3 regions of the Mesorhizobium sp. WSM4806 genome follow, and region 3 is predicted to be linked to each of the others. Evidence: predicted binding sites of a transcription regulator. Region 3 holds the regulator's gene; each other region holds the start of a gene.
The links. The regulator HrcA, encoded in region 3, represses chaperone genes, less so after heat shock. The targets are predictions, from matches to a motif close to GTTAGCACTCNCNNNNNGNGAGTGCTAAC.
Positions count from the first base shown of each region.

Region 1: the regulator HrcA is predicted to act here: its motif matches at 2,908-2,936, upstream of AC0L2M_RS14750 (co-chaperone GroES).
Region 2: the regulator HrcA is predicted to act here: its motif matches at 5,762-5,790, upstream of groES (co-chaperone GroES).

Region 1 is NZ_JBVVQZ010000008.1:174,043-181,128, reverse strand. It holds gene AC0L2M_RS14785 (response regulator transcription factor) at 1-563, opposite strand, end outside; gene AC0L2M_RS14780 (hypothetical protein) at 651-950, opposite strand; gene AC0L2M_RS14775 (DUF3168 domain-containing protein) at 1,119-1,529, opposite strand; gene AC0L2M_RS14770 (hypothetical protein) at 1,699-1,944, shown strand; gene AC0L2M_RS14765 (hypothetical protein) at 1,991-2,209, shown strand; gene AC0L2M_RS14760 (DUF1488 family protein) at 2,206-2,472, opposite strand; gene AC0L2M_RS14755 (hypothetical protein) at 2,469-2,741, opposite strand; gene AC0L2M_RS14750 (co-chaperone GroES) at 2,988-3,350, shown strand; gene groL (chaperonin GroEL) at 3,451-5,070, shown strand; gene AC0L2M_RS14740 (hypothetical protein) at 5,158-5,547, shown strand; gene AC0L2M_RS14735 (hypothetical protein) at 5,648-5,812, shown strand; gene AC0L2M_RS14730 (trimethylamine methyltransferase family protein) at 5,831-7,086, opposite strand, start outside.
Region 2 is NZ_JBVVQZ010000006.1:251,265-258,350, forward strand. It holds gene AC0L2M_RS12230 (xanthine dehydrogenase family protein molybdopterin-binding subunit) at 1-1,442, opposite strand, end outside; partial or broken gene AC0L2M_RS12235 (IS3 family transposase) at 1,877-2,048, opposite strand; gene AC0L2M_RS12240 (hypothetical protein) at 3,502-4,026, shown strand; partial or broken gene AC0L2M_RS12245 (hypothetical protein) at 4,086-4,244, opposite strand; partial or broken gene AC0L2M_RS12250 (recombinase family protein) at 4,168-4,392, shown strand; gene groES (co-chaperone GroES) at 5,842-6,138, shown strand; gene groL (chaperonin GroEL) at 6,200-7,086, shown strand, end outside.
Region 3 is NZ_JBVVQZ010000005.1:86,803-93,888, reverse strand. It holds gene AC0L2M_RS09915 (RNA polymerase sigma factor) at 1-230, shown strand, start outside; gene cysK (cysteine synthase A) at 565-1,545, opposite strand; gene AC0L2M_RS09905 (hypothetical protein) at 1,851-2,048, opposite strand; gene hrcA (heat-inducible transcriptional repressor HrcA) at 2,130-3,245, opposite strand; gene rph (ribonuclease PH) at 3,381-4,097, shown strand; gene AC0L2M_RS09890 (VOC family protein) at 4,297-4,707, shown strand; gene rdgB (RdgB/HAM1 family non-canonical purine NTP pyrophosphatase) at 4,707-5,369, shown strand; gene hemW (radical SAM family heme chaperone HemW) at 5,366-6,529, shown strand; gene AC0L2M_RS09875 (caspase family protein) at 6,723-7,086, shown strand, end outside.

The DNA of each region.
Region 1 (7,086 bases), on a different contig from region 3:
TTGGAATCGCGGTCGAAATCCTGATCGTAAAGGTGCTCGACCAACTCGGTTCGGGACACGACCTCGCCCATATGGTGCATCAGATAGGCAAGCAGGCGAAATTCGTGCGACGTCAGCTTCAACGGCACGCCGTCGACATCGGCCTTGGAGGCTTTGGTGTCGAGCCGCAACGGCCCGCAGGTCAGCTCCGACGACGCATGGCCGGCCGCGCGCCGGATGAGCGCTCGGACCCTGGCCAGCACCTCTTCGATGTGGAACGGCTTGGTGACATAATCGTCGGCGCCGGCGTCGATGCCGGATACCTTGTCGCTCCAGCGATCGCGCGCCGTCAGAATCAGGACCGGCATCTTGCGGCCGCCGCGCCGCCAGCGTTCGACCACGCTGATGCCGTCCATCTGCGGCAAGCCGATGTCGAGCACCACGGCGTCATAGGGCTCGGTGTCGCCGAGGAAATGCCCTTCCTCACCGTCGAAAGCCCGGTCGACAACATAGCCGGCATCGACCAGCGCGTCGGATATCTGCCGGTTCAAGTCCTTGTCATCTTCGACAACGAGTACGCGCATATGGGATCATACCAGTTGAGGAATCGGCCTGTTGAGGAGCTGGACGTCAGGTATAGGCCGATTCCAGCGCCTGGGATACGGCAGGCATCAGTTCAGCGGAACGACGATCTCCGTGCGGCGTGGACGCTGCCCATCCTTGCCCGGGACCAGCACGACGATGACGCAGACCGGCTGGCCACCGCGCGTCGACTGTGACGCCTTGGCCAGCGTGCCGCCATTCTGCTCGGCGACCTGCTGACCGATCGCGTAGCAGTCGGAGGCGGCCGGGACGATCGGCCGGTTCTGCTCGGGCACGACGACCGGCAGCGCCGTCGCCTGCGACGCAAACAGACCAGCAGCGCAGAGAGCAAGTGTCGCGGTTGGGAAGTGGGAGCGAAGCGTTTTCATGATCAGCGTCCTAACGCATCGGTGCTGAACGTGATATGAACATTGCCTGCAACATATGCCTGTCTCACCCCCTGGTATGCGACACAACCAACCCCGGTGATTTGGCCGCCCCAACCCGGCAAATCCCGGCGCCAGTCTAGACTGTGTTGCAGCCTTATTGAAAGCGCGTCAGACGTTTTCTTCCGTCACGGCAAGAAAGCGCAGCAGCCCGTGACAGGCTGAAAGATCCTGGTCGTAACGGACCTCGGTGAATTCGAGCCTGAGGTTGACGCGGTGATGCTCGTCGAGCGCGAGCGCCGCATCCTGGAGGCGGGCGCTGACCATGTCCATCACGTCGAGCATTTCTTTCCTGGCCTCGGATTTCGACCAGAAATGCAGAGTGAAAAGCTGCTCGGCGTCTTTCTCCCTGCCTGTTACCCAATCATAGACGCTGGTCCGGCCGAACGTCACATAGGGAAACGGGATGTTTTCCGGGACATGGTCGAATAGTTTTGCGCCGCCCAACGCCGCTGACAGGGAACCGTCAGCGTCCAGCGCCTGGAACAAGGCCTTCTGCAACGCGGCAGCCGGCGCGGCCATTGTTTTCTCCCTCGCCCGTCGCGGCTGAACAGGCCTTTGTGTCGTCAACGATTCGTGCTTGCAGCGTAGCCGCGTTGAGGTGGCTGCGCCAGATCAGGGGGATCTCAGGTGGCTACCCACGCCTTTCATTTGACATGCAAGGCGTTTGAAAAACGGTGCTATGGAGTGTTTGTTTCTCCAGACCTTCGAGGTTGTTTTCGTGCGCGAGCCATCTCTGCTGCCTGTTTTCGGAAAGCTTGGGATCAAGACGCCAGTCGTCGTTGCGGCGGCGCCGACCATGTCGAAAAGCATTAAGAACATTGTGTCCCGCATGCGGGAGGTTCTGTCTTCATACGGAGGCCTAGCCCTGAAGCTGTTCGTCGTCGTTTGGACGGTCCTTGTCCTGGCGGCAGTGTTTTACATCACGCAGGCCTGACCAATCGCATTCATCGATCGGGGGCGGAAACGAAACGGATGCCGGAATGGCAAACCGCTACGCACTGCGCATGGAGCATCCGCACAGCTGGACCGTCTTCGATGGCTTCACCGGCCAGCCCGTCGAGCTTAAGCACCAGGTCTTGGTTGGCATGAACACGCGCGATGCAGACGCGATGGTCGGATCGGCCGAACAGCCGAGATGTCAAGCGACGGGCAAAGGCGCTGGCGCGTTGGCCCTGAACGCGATGACGTTCGGGATTTAACGAAAATCGGCCGCCGTCAGCACATATATGCTCTTGCGGGTCCGGTCATAGGCATTCCTGGCGACGTCGTGGATGGAGCTGGAAGCCGTATCGAAGGCGGCGAGATAGGTGGCTTCTGCAGTTGGTGTCCCTGACTCTGCCTTCGAGATGGCATCCGTGGCGACGGAGAAGGAAATCTGGAACATGCCGTCATGGCCGACGAAGCGGATGCGTTTGCCCGCCTCGTCGTAGCTGCGGCTTCGATTGGGAAATGTCAGGCTCATGACTTGACCTCCGTTGATGCAACGTCTGCTTTCTTGATCGCCCGCGACGCCCGCTTTTTCTTGGGGGCGACGGGATTGAGGGCCTCCGCGGCGCGGTCGGCCTCTTCCTTGGCCAGCCGCAACGCCCGCAATCTTGCCGTCTTAATGGTCCTGGCCTTGGCCTCTGAAACATATTCGGCCGTTGCCTGATTGCGTTCCGCGGTTTTCTTCTGCTTCTCCATGAAGCGCGCTTCGGCTTTTTCCATGATGTTCTGGCTAACTTCCGCCATCGATTAAAACCTCCTTTTGGCTGCAATGATGAAAATGATTTTCTCCCTTAAAATAGTCACTCGATGTGGAAAAATCAAATTCTGACCTATTTTTGATCGAGCAAATTTCTGAAGCGAAAAGGCAAAATAATACTATTCAATGTTTTACGGCGGCCAACGAATATTTTTTGGCACTCCTATCTATCGAGTGCCAACGCGCCTATAGAAGGGAGCGGCCGCCTAAGCCGGCCCCAGAAAGAAGTTTCCATGAAATTCCGGCCACTCCACGATCGCGTCGTCATTCGGCGCGCCGAAAACGACACCACATCCAAGGGCGGCATCATCATCCCCGACAATGCCAAGGAAAAGCCGCAGGAAGGCGAAGTGATCGCCGTCGGGCCGGGCGCGCGTGACGAAAGCGGCGCGCTGATCGCGCTCGATGTCAAGGCCGGCGACCTCATCCTGTTCGGCAAATGGTCCGGCACCGAGGTCAAGATTGACGGAGAGGACCTTCTGATCATGAAGGAGGCCGACATCATGGGCATCATCGACAAGAGCGAGATGGGCATCATCGACAAGAGCGAGATGGGCATCATCGAGAAGACCGGGGCTGCCAAGACGGCCGCCTGATTGGAGCGCCGCGCGTCTTGGACGCGCAAAGGACGCTCCAAATTTTTGATTCAGGCGGTGCTGACAGCGCCCTGCCGCAACCAACCGAACTGGAAAAATCATGTCTGCCAAGGAAATCAAATTCTCCACCGATGCGCGTGACCGCATGCTGCGTGGTGTCGAAATCCTCAACAACGCCGTCAAGGTGACGCTCGGCCCCAAGGGCCGCAACGTCGTCATTGACAAGGCCTATGGCGCACCGCGCATCACCAAGGACGGGGTGGCGGTAGCCAAGGAAATCGAGCTTTCCGACAAGTTCGAGAACATGGGCGCGCAGATGGTGCGCGAAGTGGCGTCGAAGACCAACGACCTTGCCGGCGACGGCACCACCACCGCCACGGTGCTTGCCGCTTCCATCTTGCGCGAGGGCGCCAAATTCGTTGCCGCCGGCATGAACCCGATGGACCTCAAGCGCGGCATCGACCTTGCCGTTACCGCTGTCGTCAAGGAAATCCAGGCACGCGCCAAGAAGGTCAAAACTTCCGGTGAAATCGCGCAGGTCGGCACCATTGCCGCCAATGGCGACACCACCGTCGGCGCCATGATCGCCAAGGCGATGGACAAGGTCGGCAATGACGGCGTCATCACCGTCGAGGAAGCCAAGACCGCCGACACCGAACTCGACGTCGTCGAGGGCATGCAGTTCGACCGCGGCTATCTCTCGCCCTATTTCGTCACCAATGCCGAGAAGATGCGCGCCGAGCTGGAGGACCCTTACGTCCTCATCCATGAAAAGAAGCTCGGCAATCTGCAGGCGATGCTGCCGATCCTCGAAGCCGTGGTGCAAAGCGGCAAGCCGCTGCTGATCATCTCCGAGGACGTCGAAGGCGAAGCGCTGGCGACGCTGGTCGTCAACAAATTGCGCGGCGGACTCAAGGTTGCGGCCGTCAAGGCGCCGGGCTTCGGTGACCGCCGCAAGTCGATGCTGGAAGACATCGCGGTGCTTACCGCCGGCCAGGTGATTTCGGAGGACCTCGGCATCAAGCTCGAAAACATCACCATCGACATGCTAGGCCGCGCCAAGCGCGTGCTGATCGAAAAGGACACGACGACGATCATCGACGGCGCCGGCGAGAAGGCCACGATCCAGGCGCGTGTCCAGCAGATCAAGGGGCAGATCGAGGAAACCACTTCCGACTACGACAAGGAGAAGCTGCAGGAGCGGCTGGCCAAGCTCGCCGGCGGCGTCGCGGTCATTCGCGTCGGCGGCGCGACCGAGTCCGAGGTCAAGGAAAAGAAGGACCGCATCGACGATGCGCTGAACGCCACGCGCGCGGCAGTGGAAGAAGGCATCGTTCCCGGCGGCGGTGTCGCGCTGCTGCGCGCCAAGGCCGTGCTGAACGGGCTGACCGGAGCCAATGCCGATGTGACGGCGGGCATTTCGATCGTGTCGAGAGCGCTCGAAGCGCCGATCCGCCAGATCGTCGAGAACTCCGGCGTCGAAGGTTCGATCGTTGTCGGCAGGCTCACGGACAGCAAGGATCACAATCAGGGCTTCGACGCCCAGAACGAGACCTATGTCGACATGATCAAGGCTGGCATCGTCGATCCCGCAAAGGTGGTGCGGACCGCGTTGCAGGATGCCGGGTCGATCGCGGCGCTGCTGATCACCGCGGAAGCCATGATCACCGACATTCCAGCAAAAGACGCTGCGCCTTCGGCCGGCATGGGCGGCTACTGACCACCCCTCCCGTAAATAGGCCCTGCAAGGCCTGGCCCCAGCAAGGCCGGGCGACCGATCCCAACATCAACCAGGAAGGAACTGTCCGTGGCCACACAAAGCAGCAAGCCATCTCTCGCGCGTCGATGGGAAGATTACCAGCCGGCCAAATCCACGCTTTTGTGGGCATGCGCTGCAACCTTCGTCGCCACGCTGATCATCGGTTTCAACTGGGGCGGCTGGGTGACCGGCGGCACCTCGCGCGCGCTGGCGGCCACCGCCGGCGATACGGCGCGCGGCGAACTGGCCTCGGCGGTCTGCGTCGATCGCTTCAATACGGCGCCCGACGCGGCCGCCAAATTTGTCGAGTTCAAGGCCATAACTGACAGCTACAAGAAGCGGCAGTTCATCGAGACGGGCGGCTGGGCGACCATGCCCGGAAAAACCTCGCCCGACAGGCTGGGTGCGCAAAGCTGCGCGGTCGCTCTCGCCACCTAACATCTTCGACCTCTCGGAGAGAACGTGCTCTTGACGAGAGCCCGAAAGACAGCCGCCGGGGCATCCTCCGGCGCGCAGCCGTCGGCAAGGAGATCGATCCATGATTGCATTCGTCCCGAAGCCAAATGCTGTAGTAAAGACCAAAGTGGCCGAGGAAAGCCGCTTCGATCGCATTCGCAGACTCGCCGCCGACAAGCACAGGAAAGCCGATGCCGGCACGATCCGCCGCGACCGGCAGAAGGCAGGCGACAAGCGCCCCATGTAACGCGCTCGCTGAACTACATCACGAGACCGGTGCTGCGCCACCCTCTTCCGTGCGCCGCGCAATGAATTCGTCGAGAACACCTGATGTGGCAGCGGCGCAAGCCGGCGGCCGAAAATCGGCCAGCAGCCGTTTCCAGATGCCGGTGGCGCGCTCGGTGGCGGTTCTTGACCCGGCCTCAGTCCAGTTGCCGAAATTCGACCAGTCGGCGACCAGCGGTTCGTAGAATGCGGTGCGGTAGCGCGCCATTGTGTGCCCGGTCGAGAAGAAATGCCCGCCCGGCTGCACTTCGGCGATGGCCTCGAAGCCGATCGCGGCCTCGTCGCCGGGCGTCGCGGCGCAGAGTTCCGCGATGGTCTGCAGCGCCTCGATATCGGTGATCAGCTTCTCGAACGAGACGCTCAACCCGCCTTCGAGCCAGCCCGCAGCATGGATGCAGACCGTCGCGCCGGCGAGCACCGAACCCCATAGCGCGAACTGCGTTTCGTGGGCTGCCTGCGCGTCCGAAATGTTGGCGGCACTGCCGCCGCCGGACCGCCAGGGAAGGCCGGTGAAGCGTGCAAGCTGACCGGCGCCGAGCGTCGCCTTGACGTGCTCCGGCGTGCCGAAGGCCGGCGCCCCGGACTTCATGTCGACATTGGAGGAGAAGGAGCCATAGACCACCGGCGCGCCCGGCCGCACGATCTGGGCCAGCGTCAGCCCGGCCAGCGCTTCGGCGTGCTGCAGCGTCAGCGCGCCGGCCACGGTGATCGGCGCCATGGCGCCGGCCAGGCAGAAGGGCGTTATGATCAGCACCTGCCCCGCCTTGGCAAAGTCGATGATGCCTTGTGCCATCGGAATGTCGAGCTGACGCGGCGAGTTGGTGTTGATGACGGTGTAGCAATGAGCGCCCGAACGGAATTCGTCCTCGGACAGACCGCGCGCCAGCCGCAGCATCTCGAAGCCGTCCTCGACCTGCGGCGTGCCGCGCGCGAAGACGAACGGCAGCTTGTCCGACAGCGTCAACTGCGCGCGGTTGACGGCATAATGGCGGAAGCGGTTGTCGATGTCCTGCGGCTCGATGCAAGGTCCCAGCATGTGCAGCACGTCGAAATGCTGCACCAGGCGGATGAGATCCTCGAAAGCGGCAAGCGTTCCCGGCCGCCGGCCGTGCTCCAGATCGGTGACGTTTGGCGCCCCGGATCCTGCCAGGAACGTCATCGAGCCGAGTTCGAGCGTCAGGTCGCGGGCACGGTCACCGGCATGGACGCGGATCGATTTCGGCGCCGAGCCCAGCG
Region 2 (7,086 bases), on a different contig from region 3:
AGCGCGGTTTCAATGCCGAAATAGGCCTCCGGCCCGCCAAAACCGCGTTGCGACCCGCCGCTCACATTCTGGGTGTGCGTGGCATTCGCGACGATGTCGGCCATCGGGAGCTGGTAAGCCCCGCCAGCACAGAGCGCGGCAAGGCTCGCTACATAGGGGTTGAGGTTCTTGCGACCGCCGCCATCGAACCGCAGCACCATCTGGGCCGCCAGCATCTTCATGTCGGCCCTGACGGAAAGCCGCCCCTCGATCCGCACACCTTGCCGCTTCAGTCCGGTGCGGAACTGTTCAAACCGATCGAACTCCAGCCGCACCGGGTTGCCATAAGCAAAGGGCGCGGCCAGTGCGAGCATTAGCGAGAATGGCGAACTGTCCCGCCCGCCGAAACCGCCTCCCGGATAGCAACTGGTCAGACGGATGTCCGTCACCTTAACCGGCGCGTCGGGTGTACCATACATTCCTGCGATATCAGCGATGTCGCCATCGGGCGATTGGGTGCCCAGCACAAGATGCAGCGCGTTTGCTCCCGCCTCATACCAAGCAATGCCGGTTTCAGGCTCCATGAACATCGGGTCCATGGCTTGCTTGTCGCAGGCGATCGGTTGAGACACATGGCTCGGGTCGGCAATCAGCGCCGCGGCGATCCGCTCGCGATAGTCTTGCAGTACGTCCTTCTTCTCATACTTTTTCGGATCTGCGGTCGCATAGCTGAAATTCTCGTTTCCGATCGTATACTTCACATAGGTGGTTTCGGTCGGGAAAACGCTTCCCATGCCCTTTGAATGACCGACATCGACGGCATAAATCTGGAACTCAGCGTCGCGGAACTGCAGCGCGTTGCGCGCAGTGCGAAAACCGGCGATGCTGTCGAACAGCAGCAGCGCCACTGCCTGGCCCAGGAAGTCCGGCACATTGCCCGGCTTCACGATCAGATCGACTTCGATATTGGGCGGGCGGTCGAAGATGGTGCTATCTCCTCTTGCCACTGGTGCCTGCATGCGCTCATCCAAATGAAGGTCGCGCCGCAGCGTCACCCGAGGCGCAACGAAGCGGCCCGACAGGTTATTGCCAAGGATCACCCGCTTCGGTCGCGCGGCGTTAGGAATGCCCTTGAGATCGACCCCCAGAAAGGCGTGGTCCGTCGTCAGCGCATACAAGTACAGCGCATACCACTGCCGCGCGGGCCAGCCTGGCATGTCGCGGGCATTGAAATCGCGGGCGAAAACCTTTTGCCCGGTCACCTTGGCCCGACCGTCTATGCGTTCGGCAGGGACGCCGGGTATGGACGAAGCGTTGGTGCCGATCTGTGCCACCGCGTTGGCGGGCGCGGCGGCGTGCGCTAGACGCGACAGGCCGGTCACGCTAAGCGCAATCATGCCGGCGGCGGTCTGGACAAAACTACGGCGGGTCAGTCCCAAGCTTGGCGTGGTGGGATTGGTCATGAAAGCCTCTGCTAAGGGTCGGGCTGGAGGCGGGCTGCGCCCGCCCTAACTACGCCACAGAATTACCACCATTTTCTTTACTTTAGGGAAGCAGAAGAGTCGTTATATTAGCACCGGGTACGTTCGCTTGGGGGAGCTGATCCTGCGATGTGCAGCGCATGCTTTGTCCTCGAACCTAATTTGCAATCGCCTTCAGGCCAGACACTACCCCTTAAAATCTGTCGAGGAAACTATGCTATTCATCAGGGAACAGACCCTGTTCTTGGCATCGAAATTGAACCCCTGTGCAACTCTCGATTCCCCCGCAAACTACCACACAATCAGTGTACTCCATCTCTGCACTTGCATATGAATGACTGACAACGACCGTGTTAGCTGCAAATACGGGATCGGAGTATTTGAGGCTCCCTTCTAAACTCTTCCGTGCCGCCATTGCAAGAGAGGCCCTCGGCCAGGATGTCGTGCCAGACCCGGCGCGTGCTGTAGGTGCAGTCGCTGCTTTTGAAGCTTCGGTCAATCTCGACAAGAAGAGCTTCGTCATATCCGGACCGGCGCGCTGGGGCTTCGGTTAAGCCAGGCATGAAAGCCTGAGCGGGACACGTCCATGCGCCTCATCCGTCCGAAGCCCGGCAAGCGCACCGAAAAGGCCCTGGCCAAGATGTACCGGTAACGGATTGATGCGCGAGAACGTCAAAGTGACCCAGTGCCCTTCCGCCGCGCGCCTTAAGGGCGGCGTCCGTCAGCATACCCATCGCCTCGTGAAAAGTACCGTCAGTACAATTCGAGGTTCCGTGACAGGAAATTCCTTTTTTCTTCAATGCCTTAAGGCATAAAAAAAGTACCGTCCCGAGCCTCATTGGCTCCGACGGTACTTAGCAAAAATCGGGTGGGCAATATGCGGAAGGTCCGTCAAGCGGTCCGTCAAAGCCAATCTCTGCGTGCCGATTGTCGCCGATTGTCCCTGAACGGATTTATTTTTATTTTCAGTACGTTACGTCGCAGATTGGCGTATTTTCGCGGCGTTTGAGTGGGCCTGAATCATTCCCACTCAATGATCAATGAGATCTATAACTGATTGTTTTGATTTGTAAAATCTCATCATCTTTCCAAGGAATGCCGTCAAGAATACCGTCAGATTTTTAGACTGTTGAAAAGACTAAAACAATGTGGTCGCCGTCGCGGTATGCACACTTTTGACTGCATTATTTACGACTGCCATTCGGCGAGGTCAAAGCCGGAGTTCACAGACCATAAGGCAAGGACGGTCTTGCTCATGCTCGACAGCCCTAGGTCGAGTAGACGGGAATGGGCTGGCAGGAGATGGTGTCGTGTCGAATCCTGTCGATCCTCGATCGGCCAAAGCTTCGCATTCTCATCTGCTGTGACATTGTGTGGGCACACCTTTTTGAGGTCGTTCATTGGCAAGTCTTTGATGCTTGAAATTCTTCGGTGCTAGCAACATCACGTAATACGCTGGCAGGTTGACGACAAATCTCCTGTTCGATGGAGCTTGTCGTGCATTTTTTTGGATGAGTCACCGTGCTAGCGTGGACACATAGGCCCAATGATCCTCTGTCCTTCAACGTTTCCGCTTCGGAAGACGACCCAAGAAAGGCTTTCTCCGCAGTACGTACTGAAGTACGGAAAAATTAGAATGCCTCTCCATCTGGTCGGGGAAACGATCGAGAAGACACGCAGAGACAGGCAAACTGGTGAAGCTGATGCGCTGCATCTACGTCGATGCCGATGATGACATCGACACGGCGCTCCTTCGACACGCTGTTCGCATGTCCCAATATCTATACCCGCGTGCTATCTCTCTGCAGCCATTTCCGTACTGCTCGGCCCAACGCGCGACGGTCGCCTCTTCCTAAGCGGTCGACGTAAGCAGCCGACCCGGCTTCGTTTCACTCAAGATCATTAAGAGCGAAGGCCCGCCAACCCCTCTGTCGCACAATCAGTGATCAACGACATTGTGAACGAGTTCCGGATGGCAGTCTCTTCCTTGCACCAGCGATTCCTCGAGGCCTTTCGGCTACGCAGAGAGCATGCAGCGTCAATGGACGACGCCATGCGGAAGGCGATCGCGAAAAGGCTCATAGAGGAATACAGCAGCGCGAAGGGAGCGGCAGACGCGGTGTGGACGCTTGCGCGCGAAAACCGATGTATCGCGAAGGCCAACAGGCCGAAGGCTATGTGCTCCGTCGCCGCGGTCGTCCCGGTGCGCAACGAAGCTGCGATGGATCTGATCGTGGCCTGGCCATTGCCGGCGACTATATGCATATCACCGTCGCCGAGGTCCGTTGGGTTCGCCAGCGCGGACGCGTTCGTTGGCGGGATGTCGCCGAAGGGGCCTATCGGCGCGAGCAGGTCGTCACAATTCAGACGCTTGTCATTGGTCGTCTGCCGGCGTCGGTTCGCTCCGCGATGTTTCCTGCGGATGGTCCGGCCGACCGGGCGCGAGTCGCCGCGTGAGCTTGGATTTCCCCGCAATGTTGGGATCCGTAAACTTGAAGATCGCCTCCTCGACCTTGCACACGCGCAACGACTGCGTTTGGTCGCGCAGCGGATCGATCCGCGCTGACCCGCTTGTTTGCCGGGCGCAACTCGGTTCGCGCGCGTGATCGTCTGCATCAGAGTGTGGTTCTTCATTGGCTTGTCGAGATGGATCGTCGAGCAGGTTGGCACGTCGAAGCCGGTGATCCACATCGCGCAGACGAAGACCAGTCTCGACCTCCCCACCTCCTGGAGCATGGCTTCAAGCGGAACCGACGAGTTCACCGGCCGGATGCAGGAGGCCATCAACGGGATGATGCTGGACATGATCGCTGCGATTGCCCACAAGGACTATGACGACAGGCGGCGGCGGCAGGCCCAGGGTATCCGGAAGGCCAAGCAGGAAGGGCGCTACCGGGAGCGGCCTGAGGACCAGGAGCGCAATGCGGCCATAGAAACATAGACCCCTCCATTTCGTTACCCGGTAGCTACGTTGCACTGACGACAGCCGCAAGTAGGCGACCCGATTGGTATGCCCTACGCACACTCCGCACTCCAACCGCTGGACAAGGATTGCCCCGCCAGCGCGTGCTCATGTCGGTCTGAGGTACCGCCACCGGGCAGCCTCTCGGCGTCTGGCGGTCGTCTCGCTCGGGCCTGTGTGGTGAAACCGAAGGGGCACGGGGGGTGCCACGCATGAGCCTGTTATCCGATGGGTCGTAAGAAAATTTGGCCCGGATATTCCGACCCCTCCTTTTGACCCCGTTGAACCCGCTCACCCGAATTGTTTATCCGAGCTAGCCCAAGGGGCCGATTTGGGGGCGATCTTTATCGGCTACTAATGACCTGTCGCTTGACGCTGGGGTCAATTGGGTGGGCACTCGTCATTGGGTGGGCACGCGCGTCAGGCCGGAGTGTAGGCTGGGGCGCGGAAGTCGCAATCTTTGAAGGTCCGTCGCCGGCCGCACTCTTGAGACACCCGCCCGGGTAGCCTTGGGGGGCGGCACTAGCCGATGTAAGACTGACAGGGTGCCCAAGGCTCCGCTGTCTGGGTCCTGTCATCGCTCAGTCACTATTTAGTTGTGCTGCCACTGCACCCTGCGAAGGCAGCTCAAAGCAGCGGGGACTAACCCCAAGCCCCCCCACCCGGTCCCCGCTGCTCATTTACCGTCGCAATGACGTCAAGGCCCGCCTGACCACCCTACAACATCGCAGCACACGCCAGTACCGGGCATGATCGTGAAGGCTTTCCGGTGCCGTTGCGGCTCAACGCGCTGCGTTCACGGCGGAATTCGTGAAGGGAGAGATTCGCGCGGTAGGCGCACTGGACGGGCGCGCCATCTTGTCTATCTAATCGCCGACGCAAACCTCACCACGGAAACAATCCACCTCGATCACGAAATCCCAAACATCGTCCTCAAAACGAGCATTCCTCTCGACCTGCTGATCGGAACTACCGAACAAGCAAATTGCGAGCGCCTTGCTTTAGGATTGCCAGGCGCTTCGGCAGGCATTTGCAGACCATCGATTGCGATAAGCGCTCCTTTTGGCGATGCCACTTAGGTTAGATGAATTGCAAAAAGCTCAAGACTGTTTGGCTGGCCATCGATTCCGGCCGACTGCTCGGCCATTAATTTCACATAATTTCACATTCCAAACAGAGACGAAAGTTGGCCCAGAGCTTACGGCCGAAACGCTCGCTAAGGCAGTTGGATGCACCGTAACGGGGGCGAGCCTTCCGCGCCGATTCCAAATCCTTTGCTCTTCGGCCGTCCCCTCGTACGTCTTGACTAGTACGAGCCCGCAGCCTATTTCAGCGCCACGTTAGCACTCTCCACTGGCGAGTGCTAACCACGCTCCGGCAACGGAGAACCTTTCAACCTCCGCACCAGGGATATCCAAAATGGCAAAGTCGAATTTCCGGCCGCTGCATGACCGCGTGGTCGTTCGTCGGGTCGAATCCGAATCCAAGACCTCCGGCGGCATCATCATCCCCGACACGGCTAAGGAAAAGCCGCAGGAAGGCGATATCATCGCCGTTGGTTCCGGCGCCCGTGACGAAGCCGGCAAGCTCGTGCCGCTGGACGTCAAGGCCGGCGATCGCATCCTGTTCGGCAAGTGGTCGGGCACCGAAGTCAAGCTCAATGGCGAAGACCTTCTGATCATGAAGGAATCCGACATCATGGGCATCATCGGCTGAATATCGGCCTCACCATCGCTTAAACCCCGGGCTCAATTCAAGCCCCTGCCAGGAGCTAAAAATGGCTGCCAAAGACGTAAAATTTTCTCGCGATGCCCGTGAGCGCATGCTGCGCGGCGTCAACATCCTCGCCGACGCAGTGAAGGTCACGCTCGGCCCCAAGGGCCGCAACGTGGTCATCGACAAGTCGTTCGGCGCCCCGCGCATCACCAAGGACGGCGTCACCGTCGCCAAGGAAATCGAGCTTGAGGACAAGTTCGAGAACATGGGCGCGCAGATGGTCCGCGAAGTTGCTTCGAAGACCAACGACATCGCCGGCGACGGCACCACGACCGCGACCGTTCTGGCGCAGTCGATCGTCCAGGAAGGCCACAAGGCGGTTGCCGCCGGCATGAACCCGATGGACCTGAAGCGCGGCATCGACCTTGCGGTTGGCGACGTCGTCTCGACGCTGATCAAGAATGCCAAGAAGATCAAGACCTCGGAAGAGGTTGCCCAGGTCGGTACCATCGCCGGCAATGGCGATGCTTCGGTCGGCTCGATGATTGCCGAAGCGATGCAGAAGGTCGGCAATGAGGGCGTCATCACGGTCGAGGAGGCCAAGACCGCCGAGACCGAACTCGAAGTCGTCGAAGGCATGCAGTTCGACCGCGGCTATCTCTCGCCCTACTTCGTCACCAACGCCGACAAGATGGTTGCGGATCTGGAAGACGCCTACATCCTTCTCCACGAGAAGAAGCTCTCCAATCTGCAGGCCATGCTGCCGATCCTCGAGGCTGTCGTGCAGACCTCGAAGCCGCTGGTCATCATCTCGGAAGACGTCGAAGGCGAGGCCCTGGCCACGCTGGTCGTCAACAAGCTGCGTGGCGGCCTGAAGATCGCCGCCGTCAAGGCGCCGGGCTTCGGCGATCGCCGCAAGGCCATGCTGGAAGACATCGCCATCCTCAC
Region 3 (7,086 bases):
CCGAGGCCGACGGCGCCGCGGCGGGATTGAGTGCACTTGATGAGCTTGGCGACGAGAAACGGCTGCATGATTATCAGCCTTATTGGGCCGCCCGCGCGGGCCTTCTGGCCAGGCTCGGCAAAACTCGGGAGGCTACCGAGGCCTATAACAGGGCGATCGGCCTCGAACGCGACCCGGCCGTGCGCCGGTTCCTGCAGGCACGACGGGCTGGGCTCGCAGCCGAAGAATGAGGTCAGGGAAAGGCCGGGGTCAGACATGATCCGATGTTTGGGATCTAAGGCCGACCGCTGGTGCCGCCCCTCATTGCCCTGCCCGTCCTCCGCAGCAGCTGCGGAGGGTGGACCGGGCATTTCTCCCCGTAAACGGGGAGAAATAGGCTGGTCGCGGTGTCGGCACTTTTTTCTGCAACGCTGGCGATTGGCGAACCCGTCAATGAGAGCGCCCCCTCGCCCCGTTTACGGGGTGCGAATGCCGGCAGGCAGGTGAGGGGCGGCGCCGGCTTCGACAATTGGCGGGCGCTACGGAAGCGCAGGAAACCGCAACCGCAGGCCGGCACAAATATGCCTAAGCCCCCAGCCCTTCGAACAGGATCGTCGACAGATAGCGTTCGGCGAAGGACGGAATAACGACCACCAGGTTCTTGCCCTCGTTCTCCGGCCGCGAGCCGACGACGATCGCCGCCTGCAGGGCAGCGCCCGACGAGATGCCGACCGGCACGCCTTCGAGGCGGGCGACAAGCCGCGCATTGGCGACCGAATCCTCGTTGGAGACCTTGACGATCTCGTCATAAATGGTCGTGTCGAGGATCTTCGGCGCGAAGCCGGCGCCGATGCCCTGGATCTTGTGCGGGCCGGGCTGGCCGCCCGACAGCACCGGCGAGGCTTCCGGCTCGACGGCGACGACATGCACGGAGGGCTTGCGCTGCTTCAGCACCTGGCCGACGCCGGTGATGGTGCCGCCGGTGCCGATGCCGGCGACGAAGATGTCGACTTCGCCATGAGTGTCGTTCCAGATTTCCTCGGCAGTGGTGCGGCGGTGAATTTCCGGATTGGCGGGATTCTCGAACTGCTGCGGAATGATGGCGTCGGGCAGCGTCGCGGCCAGTTCGTCGGCCTTGGCGATGGCGCCTTTCATGCCTTTCGGCCCTTCGGTCAGCACCAGTTCGGCGCCGAGCAGCGCCAGCATCTTGCGGCGTTCGACCGACATGGTTTCCGGCATGGTCAGGATCAGCTTGTAGCCCTTGGCGGCGGCGGCGAAGGCGAGCGCGATGCCGGTGTTGCCCGAGGTTGGCTCGATCAGCGTGGTCCTGCCGGGCGCAATCCTGCCCGATGCCTCCAGCGCCTCGATCATCGAGACGCCGATGCGATCCTTGACCGAGCCGATCGGGTTGAAGAATTCGAGCTTGGCCAGCAGATTGGCGACGACGCCCTTTTCCCCGGCGAACTTGTCGAGCCGCACCAGCGGCGTGTCGCCGATCGTCTCGGTGATCGAATTGTAGATGCGGCCGCGGCCGGGCACAGGCACGGTGGTGGCGGGCTTGTTCATTGGTTTCGCTCCCAAGAGGTCAGATGGGCAAGGGTCAGGCAATCAAGTGAGTCAGGCAACTAAGTCTCGACCAGGCAGGATAAAGCCTTCGGCCGCGCAAGCTAGTCTGCCGTTTGAAAATATCCGACGGGGTCGCATGCTGAATACATCCTCGCCCGCAGGTGACGGCCAGATGCAACCGCCGCCGCCCTCGGGGCACCGCATCACTTGCCGGTCGGCCCCAGACCGCGTCGCCGGAGACGACGAAGCCGGTCACGAGATCCTCATGCTCGCCGGTCGGCTAGCCGTCCTTGCACCTTTCGGGCTCAGTTCCCGGCGGCGTAGAAATCGTCGTCGAGGCGCTTTTCCAGCGCGACGAGATCGGCCGGCAGCGGCAGGCCCATGGCGCGCATCTCCCCCAGCTTTTCGCGCAACTGCTCCTGCACTTCATGCTGATCCTCGGGCTGGTTGATCATCTGCTCGAGCAACAGGCTGATCTGAGCCTTGAATGATTCCAGCGCCATTTTTTTCTCCTTGAGGTTCCCTTAAGCGTGTCGCGTTGGAAGGATCCGTGCGACGCGCTTCGGTTTTTTGGGCGACATGCATTATCGCAGCATGCGGGAAATAAGCTGCGCGGTATAGTCGACCATCGGCACGATGCGTGCGTAGTTCAGCCGGGTCGGGCCGATGACGCCGAGCGCGCCGATGACGCGGGCGTCCTTGTCGCGATAGGGCGCCACGACCAGCGACGAGCCCGACAGCGAAAACAGCTTGTTCTCCGAGCCGATGAAGATGCGCACGCCGGAGCCTTCCTCGGCGAGGTCGAGAAGCTGGATCAGCCCGTCCTGCGTCTCCAGATCCTCGAACAAATGCCGCAGCAGCTCGATGTCGGCCTGGGCGGTGACATTTTCCAGCAGATTGGCGCGACCGCGCACGATGAGACGCGCCGGCAAGCCGCTCTCGGCGCCTGCCCAGACAGCAAGGCCCTTCTCGACCAAATCCTGCGACAGCGTGTCGAGGGCGGCCCTGGTTTCTTCCTTGATGCGGGCGATCTCGACCCGCGCCTCGGCCAGCGTGCGACCGCGGATATGGGCGTTGAGGAAATTCGAGGCTTCGTGCAGTTGCGAGACGGTGATGCCGGCGGGCAGGTCGACGACGCGGTTTTCGACGTCGCCGTTCTGCGACACCAGCACGGCCAGCGCCTTGTTCGGCTCGAGCTGGATGAATTCGATATGCTTGAGCGCCACCTCGTTCTTGGCGGCAAGCACGAGGCCGGCGCCGCGCGACATGCCGGACAGCATCTGGCTCGCCTCGGTGAGCATGTGCTCCAGCGTCGCACCAGAGCCGGAGGCGCGTACCTGCGCCTCGATGGTGCGGCGCTCCTCGTCGGAGAGATCACCAAGCTCCATGAAGGCATCGACGAAGAAGCGCAGGCCGGCCTGGGTCGGCAATCGGCCGGCCGAGATATGCGGCGCGTAGATCAGGCCGAGATGCTCGAGATCGCTCATCACATTGCGGATGGTGGCCGGCGACAGCGAAGACGGCAGGATACGCGACAGGCTGCGCGAGCCGACCGGCTCGCCGTCCTTCAGATAGGAATCGACAATGCGCCGAAAGATGTCGCGCGAGCGCATGTCGAGCGATTGAAGCGCAGGCGATTGAAGCGCGGGGGATTGGAGCGCTGCCGCCGACTGGGAACCGGGATCGACTGCCTTGGTCATTCGAGCCAAATACCTCCGGCCCAAGGATATAGACATCGGCCGCGCCCGCGCAACTGGTCCATTTTCCTTTGCGCCTCTCGTCGCGTGCGGCTACAAGCCGGCCACGACTCCTAAAACGACAAGAAAGAAGCCTGAATGCGCCCTTCCAAACGCCAATTCGACGAAATGCGCGCCATCTCCTTTGAGCGCGGCGTCTCCAAGCACGCGGAAGGCTCGTGCCTGGTGAAGTTCGGCGACACCCACGTGCTGTGCACCGCCAGCCTCGAGGAAAAGGTGCCGGGCTGGATGCGCAATTCCGGCAAGGGCTGGGTGACGGCGGAATACGGCATGCTGCCGCGCTCGACCGGCGAGCGCATGCGCCGCGAGGCTTCGGCTGGCAAGCAAGGCGGCCGCACGCTGGAAATCCAGAGGCTGATCGGCCGTTCGCTGCGCGCAGTGGTCGATCTGCAGGCGCTGGGTGAGCAGCAGATCACCGTCGACTGCGACGTGATCCAGGCCGATGGCGGCACGCGCACCGCCTCGATCACCGGCGGCTGGGTGGCGCTTTACGACTGCCTGCGCTGGATGGAAGCCCGGCAGATGGCCAGCGTCGCCAAGGTGCTGAAGGACCATGTCGCGGCTATCTCCTGCGGCATCCACGACGGCCAGCCGGTCATCGACCTCGACTATCTCGAGGATTCATCGGCCGGCACCGACGCCAATTTCGTCATGACCGGCAAGGGCGGCATTGTCGAGATACAAGGCACGGCCGAGGGCGAGCCTTTCTCGGAAGAGCAATTTGCGGCGCTGATGGAATTGGCCAAGAAAGGTATTGCGCGACTGGTCAGCCTGCAGCAGATGGCCGTGGCGTAGTCCTGAAAATGCCGAGCTTGTCCGCCCCCCTCTGGCCTGCCGGCCATCTCCCCCTCAAGGGGGGAGATCGGGTATTCAATCGGCTTTCGCCAACTGTCGGCGGCGTGGGATGTGCGGAAGCGCTGAAGCTGCCAATCTCCCCCCTTGAGGGGGAGATGCCAAGTTTTGGCAAAGAGGGCAGGCCAGAGGGGGGTGCCTCGTGACACCCTCTGCCATCCTCGAATCAGCGCTGTACGTCACCGACCTCGATGCCGCGGAAAAATTCTACACCGATGTGCTCGGGCTCGATCTGCTGGGCAAGGTCGACGGCAGGCATCTTTTCTTCCGTTGCGGGGACGGCGTGCTGCTCATCTTCAACGCCGAGGCGACCAAGGTGCCGCCGGCGCCCGATGCCAGGCTGAAAGTGCCGCCGCACGGCACGGTCGGCGACGGCCATCTCTGCTTTGCGGCGAGCGCGGACGAGATCGTGCGCTGGAGAGCGCATCTTGAGCGAAAGAAAATCGCCATCGAAAGCGAGTTCGAATGGCCGCAGGGTGGCCGCTCGATCTATGTTCGCGACCCCTCCGGCAATTCGATCGAATTCGCCGAACCAAGAATTTGGGGCATCTGATGCATTCGCTTGATGGACATGAGATCGTTGTCGCCAGCCACAATGCCGGCAAATTGCGCGAATTCGCCGATCTGATGGCGCCGTTCGGCATAGAAGCGAAGTCGGCCAAGGAATATGGCCTGCCGGAGCCGGACGAGACCGGCACCACCTTCGAGGAGAACGCCTATATCAAGGCCTTTGCCGCCGCCAAGACGACAGGCCTGCCGGCATTGTCGGACGATTCCGGCCTGTGTGTCGATGCGCTGGGCGGAGCGCCCGGCGTCTATACCGCCAACTGGGCCGAGGCGCCCGACGGGAGCCGCGACTTCGGCATGGCGATGCAGCGAGCCGAAGTGGCGTTGCAGGAAATCGGCGCGGTTGCGCCTGCGCAGCGCAAGGGCAGCTTCGTCGCCGTCATCTGCCTGGCCTTTCCCGACGGCGCGGCCGAATATTTCCGTGGCGAGGTCGAGGGCACGCTGGTATGGCCGCCGCGTGGCGAACTCGGCTTCGGCTACGACCCGGTGTTCGTGCCGGACGGTTTCGAAAAGACCTTCGGCGAAATGACCGCAGAGGAGAAACATGGCTGGAAGCCCGGCCAGCCGACGGCATTGTCGCATCGCGCTCGCGCCTTCCAGAAATTCGCGCAGGCCAGACTGGATTTGGCGCGATCGGCGGTGAAATGACCATGCTGCTCGACCGCAGCCCCGGTTTCGGCGTCTACGTGCACTGGCCGTTCTGCGCGGCCAAGTGCCCCTATTGCGACTTCAACAGCCATGTCCGCCACCAGCCGGTCGACCAGGAGCGTTTCGCGCGCGCCTTCGAGACCGAGCTTGCGACGATGCGCAACCGCACCGGACCGCGCGAGGTGACCAGCATTTTTCTCGGCGGCGGCACGCCATCGCTGATGAAGCCGCAAACCGTGGCGACGGTGCTGGACGCGGTGGCGAAGAACTGGACGGTGCCTGCCGGCATCGAGGTGACGCTGGAAGCCAACCCGTCTTCGGTCGAGGCCGAGCGCTTTCGCGGCTATCGGGCGGCAGGCGTCAACCGGGTGTCGCTCGGCGTGCAGGCGCTGAACGACAAGGATTTGCGCTTTCTCGGCCGGCTGCACAATGTCGATGAAGCGCTGCACGCGATTGGCCTGGCGCGTGAGATTTTCCCGCGGCTGTCGTTCGATCTGATCTACGCACGGCCCGGCCAGACAGCGGAAGCGTGGCAGGCGGAGCTCGAGCAGGCGATCGGCCATGCCGCCGACCATTTGTCGCTCTACCAGTTGACCATCGAGGAAGGCACGCCGTTCCACGCGCTGCATGCGGCCAGGAAATTCGCTATTCCCGACAATGACCATGCCGCCGATCTCTATGCGCTGACGCAGGAGATCACCGCTGCGCATGGGCTGCCTGCCTATGAGATTTCGAACCACGCCAGATCAGGCGCCGAAAGCCGGCACAATCTCACCTATTGGCGCTATGGCGAATATGTCGGCGTCGGTCCCGGCGCGCATGGCCGCTTCGTCGAAAACGGCCGTCGCGTGGTGACGATCGCCGAAAGAATGCCGGAAACCTGGGCCAATCTGGTCGAGGCCAAGGGCCATGGCGTCACCGGCGGCGAGATCCTGACGCGCTCGGAAGAGGCCGACGAGTTCCTGTTGATGGGGCTGAGGCTGGCCGAGGGCATCGACCTCTCTCGCTATGAAGCGTTTTCCGGCCGCGGCCTGTCGACGGCGCGGCTGTCCATGCTGCAGGGCGAGGGGCTGGTGGCGCCGATCGGCAATGCCCGCCTGCGCGCCACGCCGGCCGGCATGATCGTGCTAGACGCTGTGGTGGCGGATCTGGCGCGGTAAAGCTTGGGCCAGGAGCTGGCCTGTCCCAGACAATTTGTCGGCTCACGCAAGGATGCTGGAAATTCGGCTTGCTTGGCCGAATGGCCATCCCACTGCCATCCGCAGCCGATAATTACTTGCAAGCGTAGGCCTGACTGGTCAAGCTTCGGTCGGGCGCCGCTAATATGCGGCTGAAGCAGAGCACGGGGCTAAAATGCGCCTCTTCAACATCGCGCTTGCTGTCATTGCTCTGATCGGCGGGCTGGAGGTGGCGTGGGCTGAGAAACGTGTTGCGCTGGTGATCGGCAATTCGAGCTATCAACGGGTCGCTAGACTTCCCAATCCGAACAATGACGCTGCTGACATGGCTGCCTTGCTCTCAAAGGTAGGGTTCAAAGTATCTCGCAAGATGGACTTGGACCATACCGCGTTCAGGAAAGCTCTGCAGGAGTTCGGTCGCGAGGCGGAAGGTGCTGATTTCGCAATAATCTTCTTCGCGGGACATGGGGTTGAGGTTGAGAATAGAAATTTTCTCGTTCCTACAGATGTCAGCCTGAGCGCTGATTCCGACGTCGAGT